DNA from 2 places in the Nocardia arthritidis genome. Region 2 is predicted to be linked to the other one. Evidence: riboswitches for the same ligand, from Rfam matches in the RefSeq annotation. Region 2 holds a riboswitch; the other holds the start of a gene.
What was found. A riboswitch is a leader RNA that binds a small molecule or an ion and turns the genes downstream of it on or off. The one in region 2 is predicted to bind thiamine pyrophosphate.
Positions count from the first base shown of each region.

Region 1 (5,100 bases), 2.4 Mb from region 2:
AGAATCGCTCGTAGAGTTCCCGGGCCAGCCCGCCGCCGCGGTGCTCGGGATGGATGCCGATGAATTGGATGTAGGCCGTCGACTTCACGCTCGGCGAGAAAAAGCCGATCAGGAATCCGGCGAGGGCACCGCCGGATTCGGCGATCGAACTCGTGTCGGCGAAATGATCGAGGAACAGCCGCGGGAGGGATGCGGACAGCGGCCGGCCCCACCACTCGTCGACCACTCGGATGACGGTGTCGTAGTCGGCGGGTTCGGCCTTACGGAGGACTATCTCATCGCGCATGCACCAGATTCTGCCGTCGGCCGGCCGCCGCCGCGCCTGCCTGCACTGGGGATATCTCGTCAGTCGCTCACGGTATCCGGATGGACGTGATCGAACACCCGGCGGAGCATATCCGCCAGCAATGCGCGCTCGTCCGTATCGAGCGGGGCCAGGATCTCCGCACCGACCTGTCGCGCCTGCGCATCCAGTGCCCGCAGCGCCGCGCGGCCGGATCTGGTGATCCGCACGGTGATTCGCCGCCGGTCCGCGGCGTCGCGGGCCCGCTCGACCTGCCCGGCAGCCTCGAGTTCATCCACCGCCTTTGCCACATCGCTCGGATGAATTCCCAAGCGCTGCGCCAGATCTCGTTGCGCATGCGGCCCGAAATCGGCCAGCGCCGCCAGGATGGCCATATGCCACAGGCGCAATCCGCGCGCGGCGAGCCGATCGCCGAAGCCGGCCCGCGCGGCCTTTCCGACGCGCGAGAGCAGGTAGGTGTCGAGCCCGAGCAGGCTCGGCGGCAGCGCACGGCCATTGTCCATCGGCCCATTCTATGGTACTCACCTATCATAGGTTCACACCTACTATTTGGAGAAGGTTATGGACGCGCTGTATCCGCGCTTACTCGTCGACGATTTCGCCGCCTGCTTCGACTTCTACGCGGCGGTGCTGCCGGAACTGGCAGGCGCGAAACTGATCAAGGGCACCGCCGCGGGCCCATACGCCAACTGGGACGTCGACGACCAGGCGATTCTCGTGCTCTACGACCGCGCGACCATGGCCGCGACGGCAGGCACGACGGACTTGCCGACACACCCGGCACCGGCGCAGGACACCGCGATGCTGGTGCTGCGGGTGGCCGATGTCGACGCGGCATTCGCCCACTGCCTCGCGCACGGCGGCACCGAGGTGGTCGCACCGACCGACCGGCCGCAGTGGGGTCCGAACCTGCGGGCCGCACATCTGCGCGACCCGAACGGCACGCTGCTGGAACTACAGTCCTACTGATGCACGGAAACCGGTGGCGCACAACGACCTTGCGCCACCGGGTCGGGCGTCAGGAAACCACCGGCAGGTAGACCTTGCCGCCGGCATCCGCGAATTCCGCGGATTTCTCGGCCATTCCGGCCTCGATGGCGGCGGCATCGGTGAGCCCGTTGCGCTCGGCGTACTCGCGCACATCGGCCGAGATCCGCATCGAACAGAACTTCGGCCCGCACATCGAGCAGAAATGCGCCGTCTTCGCCGGTTCGGCGGGCAGTGTCTCGTCGTGATATTCCCGGGCGGTGTCCGGATCCAGCGACAGCGCGAACTGGTCGCGCCAGCGGAATTCGAAGCGCGCCTTGGACAATTCGTTGTCCCGGTCCTGCGCGTGCGGATGTCCCTTGGCCAGATCGGCGGCGTGTGCGGCGATTTTGTAGGTGATCACGCCGACCTTTACGTCGTCACGGTTGGGCAGGCCGAGATGCTCCTTGGGCGTCACGTAGCAGAGCATCGCGGTGCCCGCCTGCGCGATGATCGACGCACCGATCGCCGAGGTGATGTGATCGTAGGCCGGTGCGATATCGGTGGCGAGCGGGCCGAGGGTATAGAACGGCGCCTCCTCGCACAGCTCCTCCTCCAGCCGCACGTTCTCCACGATCTTGTGCATCGGGATGTGGCCCGGCCCCTCGATCATCACCTGCACGCCATGGGATTTCGCGATCTTCGTCAACTCGCCGAGGGTACGCAGCTCGGCGAACTGCGCCTCGTCGTTGGCGTCGGCGATGGAACCGGGACGCAAGCCGTCGCCGAGCGAGAAGGTGACATCGTACTTCGCCAGGATCTCGCAGAGTTCGGCAAAGTTGGTGTACAGGAACGACTCTCGGTGATGCGCCAGACACCACGCGGCCATGATGGAACCACCGCGCGAGACGATTCCGGTAACTCGCTTGGCGGTCAACGGGATATAGCGCAGCAGCACGCCCGCGTGCACCGTCATGTAGTCGACGCCCTGCTCGCACTGCTCGATCACGGTGTCGCGGTAGATCTCCCAGGTGAGTTTGGTCGGATCGCCGCCGACCTTCTCCAGCGCCTGATAGATCGGCACGGTGCCCACCGGGACCGGCGAGTTGCGCAGGATCCACTCGCGGGTCTCGTGGATGTTCTTACCGGTCGAGAGGTCCATGATGGTGTCGGCGCCCCAGCGGGTGGCCCACACCATCTTCTCGACCTCCTCGGCGATCGAGGAGGACACGGCCGAATTGCCGATGTTCGCATTGATTTTCACCAGGAACTTCTTGCCGATGATGGTCGGCTCCAGCTCCGGGTGGCGGTGGTTCGCCGGGATCACCGCGCGGCCCGCGGCGACCTCCTCGCGCACCAGGTCCGGCGAAACCCCTTCGCGCGCGGCGATGAAACGCATTTCGGGGGTGGTGATGCCCTGCCGCGCCCACGCGAGTTGGGTTCGCGGGCCGTCGATCTCGGGCTTCGTCCAGCCGTCGCGCAGCTTCGGCAGCCCGGCCTCGACGTCGATCACCGCGCTGTCATCGGTGTACGGACCGGAGGTGTCGTAGACATCGAAGTGCTCGCCGTTGGTCAGGTTGATCCGGCGCACCGGAATGCGCAGATCGTCGACCTCCAGGTAGTGCTTGACACTGCCCTCGATGGGTCCGGTGGTGACGGAATCGACAGGTGTGCCCATGATGATCCTCCCTACGCCGGCATTACCCGGTCAGGTTCATACGGTCGACGGCCCATCAGCCGTCCTCTCAGCCCGCTGGTGCGAGCCCCCGTTGGCTTGTTCAATTGACCCGGCCGACCTTACCCGCCCCTGCGGCGACACCGCGCGGAGATCGGACGATTCTCCGATCCCGCGCGATCTACACCGGTGTTCACCTCGGCGGTTCCGACAGCGCGTCAGGCCGCCCGGAACGCCTCCCGCATCCCCTCGATCGAAATCTTCTTCATCCCGAACATCGCCTTCGTCGCCCGGGTGGCCGCCGCCTGGTCCGGGCTCATCAGGAGTTCGGTGCATTCGGTCGGCCAGATCTGCCAGGGCACCCCGTGCTTGTCGAACAGCCAACCGCATTGGTCCTCGCGCCCGCCGTCGGCGGTCAGCGCCGCCCACAGTCGGTCGACCTCGTCCTGGTTCGCGCAGTTCACCAGCAGCGACATCGCATACGTGTACTGCATCGCGCTCCCACCGTTGATCGCAATGAAATGCTGCCCGTTCAGCTCGAAATCCACCACCATCACGGTACCCGGCGCTCCCGGACCGGCCTCGGTATACCGTTGCACCGCAAGCACTTTCGAGTCCTCGAACAGAGAGCAGTAAAACTCCACCGCCTCCTCGGCATTGTCGTCGAACCACAGGTTGGTAACGATCTTCTGCATTGGGTCCTCCCGGATTCGTAGTTCCGTCCGGTAAGACTCCGCGGCGCACCGGAACTCATCGGTCGCGCGGTCCCGGCAGTGCGATTCGGTCGCGGTGGATCGCGATGAATTCGCCGAAGGAACGTGGCATACGGCCGGTGACCCGGGCGACCGTCGTGGTCACCCGGTCCTCGGCGCCCGCAGCGATGAGCCGCTCGGCCCCGGCGAGCACCGTGGCCATCTCCGGCGGCACGCCATGAGCGGTGAGGTGCTCGGCCAGTTCGCCGGGGGTCGAGTCGATATGCCGGACCGGGCGCGGCGGGGCGAGCGATCGGTTGAGCAGGCGGGCGATGTCGTCGTAGGACAGGGCCTCCGGTCCCGTGATCACGTACTCCCGGTTCGGCGCGGCATCGTCGAGCAGCGCGCGCACGCCGACGGCGGCGATATCGGCGGCGTCGACGAAGCCGATACCGCGACCCCCGGTGGCGCTGATCAGCTCGGACCGGGTACGCAGCCCGGCGGCCATCGGATGCGTCGGCACGATGAAGTTCTGCATGAACCACGACGGTCGCAGCACCGCCCATTCCGCCATCCGGCATACCGCGCGGCGCGCGTGATCCAACCCAGGCGCGCCGGGTGGAATGACGTCGGAGCTGAGGAACACCACGCGCCGCACGCCCGCCGCACGCGCGGCGCTCAGAAAATGATCGATCGGTTTCGCCGGATTCGGCATGCCTATCGGCGCGACGAGGTAGACCCGTTCGACGCCGCTCAGCGCCGGTCGATAGGTCGCGGGATCGGCCCAGTCGAAATGCACGTGTTCCCCGCCCGATTCGGCGCGTATCTGGCCGCGCGTAGCCGTACGAACCGGGACGCCCGCGGCGCGCAGACCCGCGGTGACCGGGCGGCCGGTATTGCCGGTCGCGCCCGTGACGAGGACCGGTCCGGTCATGCCGCACCGTCCGTTTCGTCGTTCGAGCGCAGCGCGTCCAACAGTTCGGGCAGGGTTCCGGTGGCGATGGCGCCCGCGACCGGACTCCAGTAATCGCGCCAGCCGACGATCGCGCCGTCGCGGGCCCGGATCACCGCGATGTAGGCGAGTTCGTACCGCTCGCCGGTGCGCACGGTCGTTCCGCTGGCGGTGAATTCCACGATAATCGTTGCCGGATCGGTGGTTTCGTGCACGACGACCGCCGGAAACTCGTGGATATCCAGCCGTTCCGGATAGTCGGCCAGATAGTCGTGCAGCTGTGCGCGACCACGCAGCCGTCCGGGTGTGCCCGCGACCGCGAACGGCAATTCCAGCTCCGCGTCGACGGCGAAGAGTTCGACGAATCGTCGCATGTCCTTGGCCAGCAACAGGTTCAGGCCTCTTTCGAATAACTCGCGTGCGCCTTCGGTCATGAATCGAGACTGGCCGAGGCCGACCGTCGCGCGGAACTGCCGGTGTAGCCCCGGATCATTGATCCGTGGCTCGGTTC
Region 1 is NZ_CP046172.1:9,351,333-9,356,432, forward strand. Features, by position in the region: gene F5544_RS42550 (GNAT family N-acetyltransferase) at 1-286, opposite strand, end outside; gene F5544_RS42555 (MarR family winged helix-turn-helix transcriptional regulator) at 346-807, opposite strand; gene F5544_RS42560 (VOC family protein) at 866-1,273, shown strand; gene thiC (phosphomethylpyrimidine synthase ThiC) at 1,323-2,948, opposite strand; TPP riboswitch at 2,940-3,050, opposite strand; gene F5544_RS42570 (VOC family protein) at 3,164-3,640, opposite strand; gene F5544_RS42575 (NAD(P)H-binding protein) at 3,696-4,571, opposite strand; gene F5544_RS42580 (nuclear transport factor 2 family protein) at 4,568-5,023, opposite strand.
Region 1: linked by a shared signal. The riboswitch ahead of thiC (phosphomethylpyrimidine synthase ThiC) and the one ahead of F5544_RS07710 (purine-cytosine permease family protein) in region 2 are both predicted to bind thiamine pyrophosphate.

Region 2 (5,100 bases):
AAAGCTCTGTGCCGGAATCGGTTCCGGTATGCGTCATCGGGATGGTCGTCACCTCGGAGAGCTCGTCGGACGGTGAGACCCGGCCGAACACCGCGTGCACCGCGACATCCTCGGTGCGCAGACCACCCAGATCGATGCGGGCCTGCAGCGACATCGGCGCGCCGATGATCGGCGTATCGGGCAGACCCGAGCTGTCGACCTGAATGACCTTCACCGCGGGCCAAGCGGATTCGACGCGACGCCGGTACTCGGCCGCGGCCCGCGCCGCGGCGAACTCGTCGGCGGTGACACGCTGGAACGCGGCCGCGGCCCGCGCGTAGTACTCGACGGCGTAATCGCGAACCATCCTGGACGCCAAAACCTTCGGCCCCAGCGTCTCCAACGTGTGGCGCACCATCTCCACCCAGCGCACCGGCATCCCCGACCCGTCGCGGTCGTAGAAACGCGGTGCGACGGTGCGTTCGAACAGGTCGTAGAGCGCCGCCGCCTCGAGATCGTCGCGGCGGTGCTCATCGGCGACGCCGTCGGCGGTCGGTATGGCCCAACCGTTTTCGCCGTCGTACATCTCGTCCCACCAACCATCCCGGATGGAGAGGTTGAGGCCGCCGTTGAGCGCCGACTTCATGCCCGACGTACCACACGCCTCGAGCGGGCGCAGCGGATTGTTCAGCCACACATCGCAACCCCAGTACAGGAAGCGGGCCATCGACATGTCGTAGTCGGGCAGGAAGACGATGCGGTGCCGCACCTCGGGATCGTCGGCGAACCGAACCACCTGCTGTATCAGCGCCTTTCCGCCGTCATCGGCGGGATGGCTCTTACCCGCCACCACCAACTGCACAGGGCGCTCCGGATCGAGCAGCAGGGCACGCAACCGCTGCGGATCGCGCAGCATCAGCGTCAACCGCTTGTAGGTCGGCACCCGGCGCGCGAAGCCGACCGTCAACACCTCGGGATCGAAAACGCTGTCCACCCAACCCAATTCGGCCTCGGCGGCGCCGCGCTGCAACCATGACCGGCGCAGCCGGCGGCGCACCTCGGCAACCAGGGTGGCGCGCAGCGAATTCCGGGTCGACCACAGTTCGCCGAGGTCGACGTCGTGCAGCCGCTCCCAGCCGCGCGCCTCCTCGACCAGCTCCGAACCGATGTGTTCACGCGCCTTGTCGATCCATTCGCGTGCGGCCCAGGTCGGGGCGTGCACACCGTTGGTCACCGAACCGATCGGCACCTCGGCGGCGTCGAAACCCGGCCACAGCCCGTTGAACATGGCGCGGCTCACCTCGCCGTGCAGTTCGGAAACGCCGTTGGCGCGCTGGGCAAGTCGCAGACCCATATGCGCCATGTTGAACACCGAAGGATCGGCCTCGCGCCCCAGCGCGACGATCCGGTCCACGGAAAGCCCTGGCAGCAAGGCGGATTCGGTTTCACCGTGCGCGCCACCGAAATAGCGCCGCACCATCGGCATCGGGAAGCGGTCGATGCCCGCGGGCACCGGGGTATGCGTCGTGAACACCGTTCCGGCCCGCACCGCCGCCAGTGCCGTATCGAAATCCAGTCCGCCCGCGACGAATTCGCGGATCCGCTCGACACCGAGGAAGCCTGCGTGACCCTCGTTCATATGGAATACATCGGGATCGGGCAGGCCCGCGGCGCGGGTGTACGCGCGCACCGCGCGCACACCGCCGATACCGGCCAGGATCTCCTGGCGGATCCGATGCTCCTGATCGCCGCCGTACAGGCGATCGGTCACCAGTCGCAGTTCCGGATCGTTCTCGGCGATATCGGAATCCAAGAGCAGCAACGGAACTCGCCCGACCTGCGCGATCCACACCCGAGCCCGCAGCACCCGGTGGTCGGGCATGGCGACGTGGATGAGCACCGGCGAACCCTCGCCGGTGAGCAGCCGCAGCGGCAGGCCCTGCGGGTCGAGCGCCGGGTAGTGCTCGGTCTGCCATCCGTCCGCCGACAGCGACTGACGGAAATATCCTGAGCGGTAAAGCAATCCGACACCGATCAACGGAAGACCCAGATCGGACGCCGATTTCAGATGATCGCCCGCCAGGATCCCGAGGCCGCCGGAGTAGTTCGGCAGCACCTCGGTGACACCGAATTCCATGGAGAAATAGGCGATTCCGCGCACCTGACCGTCGAACTGCCGCTGGAACCAGCGCGGCCGGGTCAGATAATCGCGCAGTCCATCGGCCGCGTCGTCGACCCGCCGGACGTAATCCGGGTCCGCCGCCAGCTCATCCAATCGCGCGGCAGGCACCTCCCCCAGCATCCGCACCGGATCGTGCCCCAACTCCGCCCACCGCTCCCGATCGAGCTCGGCGAACAGATCCTGCGTGGGCCAATGCCACGACCACCGCAGATTAGTTGACAACTCGCCCAACGCCGCCAGACGCTCAGGAAGATGGGCACGGACGGTGAAACGCCTTAATGCCTTCACCGTGCGAACCTTACACGGGGCGGGGTCAGCTCCTCTGATCGAGCTTGACAGGTCCGGACATCCCGACCTAACGAGACATTTCCTCGCCCTGAACACTTATCCGGTGCGGCCGACGTGCCAACCGGAATCCGGCCTGCATGGACAATTTCCGCAGTGAATGCGGCATTTCGCTGCCGCGAACGCCGATATTGTCCGTTCAGGCCGGGCGCGCGCTCACAATGCGGCGTCGATCGCGCCCGCCGCGCGGCCGACGCGGCGGGCACCGCGGGTGGACTACGATTTCGATCGAACAAACCACGCGGGAGCTCGGGCACGGCCGGGCTGAGAGGGCGGACCCGACCGCTTCGCCGACCGCATGAACCTGACCGGGTAATGCCGGCGTAGGGAGTATGGGCGATGTCCGTATCGAGTGTGCGTGCGAACGAGCGGCGCGAGGCACCGCTGACCCTCGACGAGCCGACGCCGAAGGTGCTCTCCTTCTGGGATCAGAGCGCGTTCTGGGCGAACCTCGGGGTCAGCCTGCTCGCCTTCTCCGGCGCGTACACGGTGCTCGCACCCGATAAGGACGGCAAGGCCCAAATCTCCATCGCGGCAGGCATTCTCGCGATGATCGTGGGAACGGTGCTCGGCGGGCTGATGCTCGGCCTCGCCGCCGTGCCCGGCGCGAAAACCGGACGGCCCGCGATGGTGCTGCTACGCGGACTGTTCGGCGCGAAGCTCAGCTATGTGCCGACCCTGCTGAATATCGCGCAGTTGATCGGCTGGGGCACATTCGAATTGATCGTCATCGGAAATGCCGCGAAGGAACTGTTCGGTGGCGGCCCGCACTGGCTGTACGTGGTGGCCGCGGGAGTGCTCACCACGATCCTGACCATCTGGCCGCTCGGCTCGGTCCGGATGCTGCGGCGATTCGTGACCGTCGGCGTCGTGCTGGCGCTGATCTGGTTCTACATCCAGTTCATCCGCGCTGGCCTGCCCGATCTGACCGACAATCCGGGCCCGAAGGGCAACGGACCGTTCGGGGTGGACTGGAATCTGTTCTGGGTCGCGACCGATGCCGCACTGGCGGTATCGATCTCGTGGGTGCCCGCGGCCGCCGACTACACCCGGCACTCACGCGGCACCGGGGCCGCGTTCGGCGCGGCGAGCGGTGCGTACGCGATCACCCAGATCGTCGCCTACACCCTCGGACTCTTCGCGCTCGCGCTGGCGACCGGCAACGGCGGCGCATACCAGCCGTTCCTCGACGTCACCCTCGGCGCGCTGTTCTTCTTCGTCTTCGTATTCCGCGAGGCCGATCAGTCGTTCGCGAACGTCTACTCGACGGCGGTCTCCATCCAGAATCTGCTGCCCAGGGTCGACCGGCGCATCCTCTCGATCGGCCTCGGCGTGCTGATCACACTGCTCGCGCTGCGCCTGAACATGGAGAACTACTTCGGCTTCCTCGGCCTGATCGGTTCGGTGTTCGTCCCACTGCTCGGTGTACTGGTCGCCGACTTCTTCCTGCGCGCCAAGGGCGCCTGGAACACCGCCGCCGACGCGCCGTCCCGCTGGGGCATGATCCTCGCCTGGCTCGTGGGCTTCGCGGTCTACCAGTTGATCAACCCGGGCGACGCCGGTGTGTGGACCAGATTCTGGATCCACGTCCAGGACCTGCTCCACTTCGCCAAACAGCCTTGGATGAGCGCATCCCTGCTGTCCTTCCTCGCCGCCATGCTGGCCGCCTGGGTGATCGGGCGAGTGAGCAGCTACAGCTCAACCTGGAAGTGATGCGCCGAAATCCGCAGGTGGTGGCGCATATACAGCCGATGCGCCGCCGCACGGTCGGCACCGACGCCCGAATCCAGGTGCAGCCCTTCGCATCCGAGACGCCGCGCCTCGTCCTCGACCCAACGCAGCAGCATGTCCGCGTATCCGCGACCGCGGGCCTCGGGCAGCGTGGACAGATCGTCGACGTACACGGTATGCCCCCAAGCCGTTGCCCAGTTCTCGCGGAACCCGACTGCGGCGACCGCCGCGTCGCCCACCCCGTCGAACGCGCCCACCAGCCGATATCCGGCCGGACGCAGCCGCGTATCGATCAGGTCCACCAGCGCGTCGACGGTGTCCCAGCGCGGCCGCAGCTCCAGCATGGCCTGCGCGGCGAGTTTGGTCTGCCCCTCGGGTAGTTCGCGAATTTCGGTCACCCCGGCGACGGTAATGCCGCCGTCCGCGATGCGGACAGGGCCAATTCGCACCGATTCCGGTAGGCCACTTACCTGGTAAAACCCCTGGCACGGCGGCACATCGACGTGGCAGCATCGGCGAATGCCGCACTGGATTCACGTACTCCCGCAATTCTCGTTGGCCTGCCTCGTACTCGCCGTCATCCCCGGCCCGGCGACGGCGCTGTTCCTACAGCGGGCGATCCGCGACGGACGAACGGCGGGCCTGGCCGCAGTGGCAGGCAATGAGATCGGCGTATTCGGCTGGACCATCGCCGGCGGCGCCGGACTATCGATCCTGTTGACCGCCAACAGATTTCTCAACACCACCATCCACGTCATCGGTGCGGTGGTGCTGATCTGGCTCGGCATCCAAGCCTGGCGCGGCGCGCGCAAGGACGGCGAATTCGGCGGCGGCATGACGAATCTGCTGCCCGCGGGGCGCAC
Region 2 is NZ_CP046172.1:1,729,302-1,734,401, reverse strand. Features, by position in the region: gene glgP (alpha-glucan family phosphorylase) at 1-2,449, opposite strand, end outside; TPP riboswitch at 2,738-2,855, shown strand; gene F5544_RS07710 (purine-cytosine permease family protein) at 2,846-4,219, shown strand; gene F5544_RS07705 (GNAT family N-acetyltransferase) at 4,198-4,635, opposite strand; gene F5544_RS07700 (LysE family translocator) at 4,757-5,100, shown strand, end outside.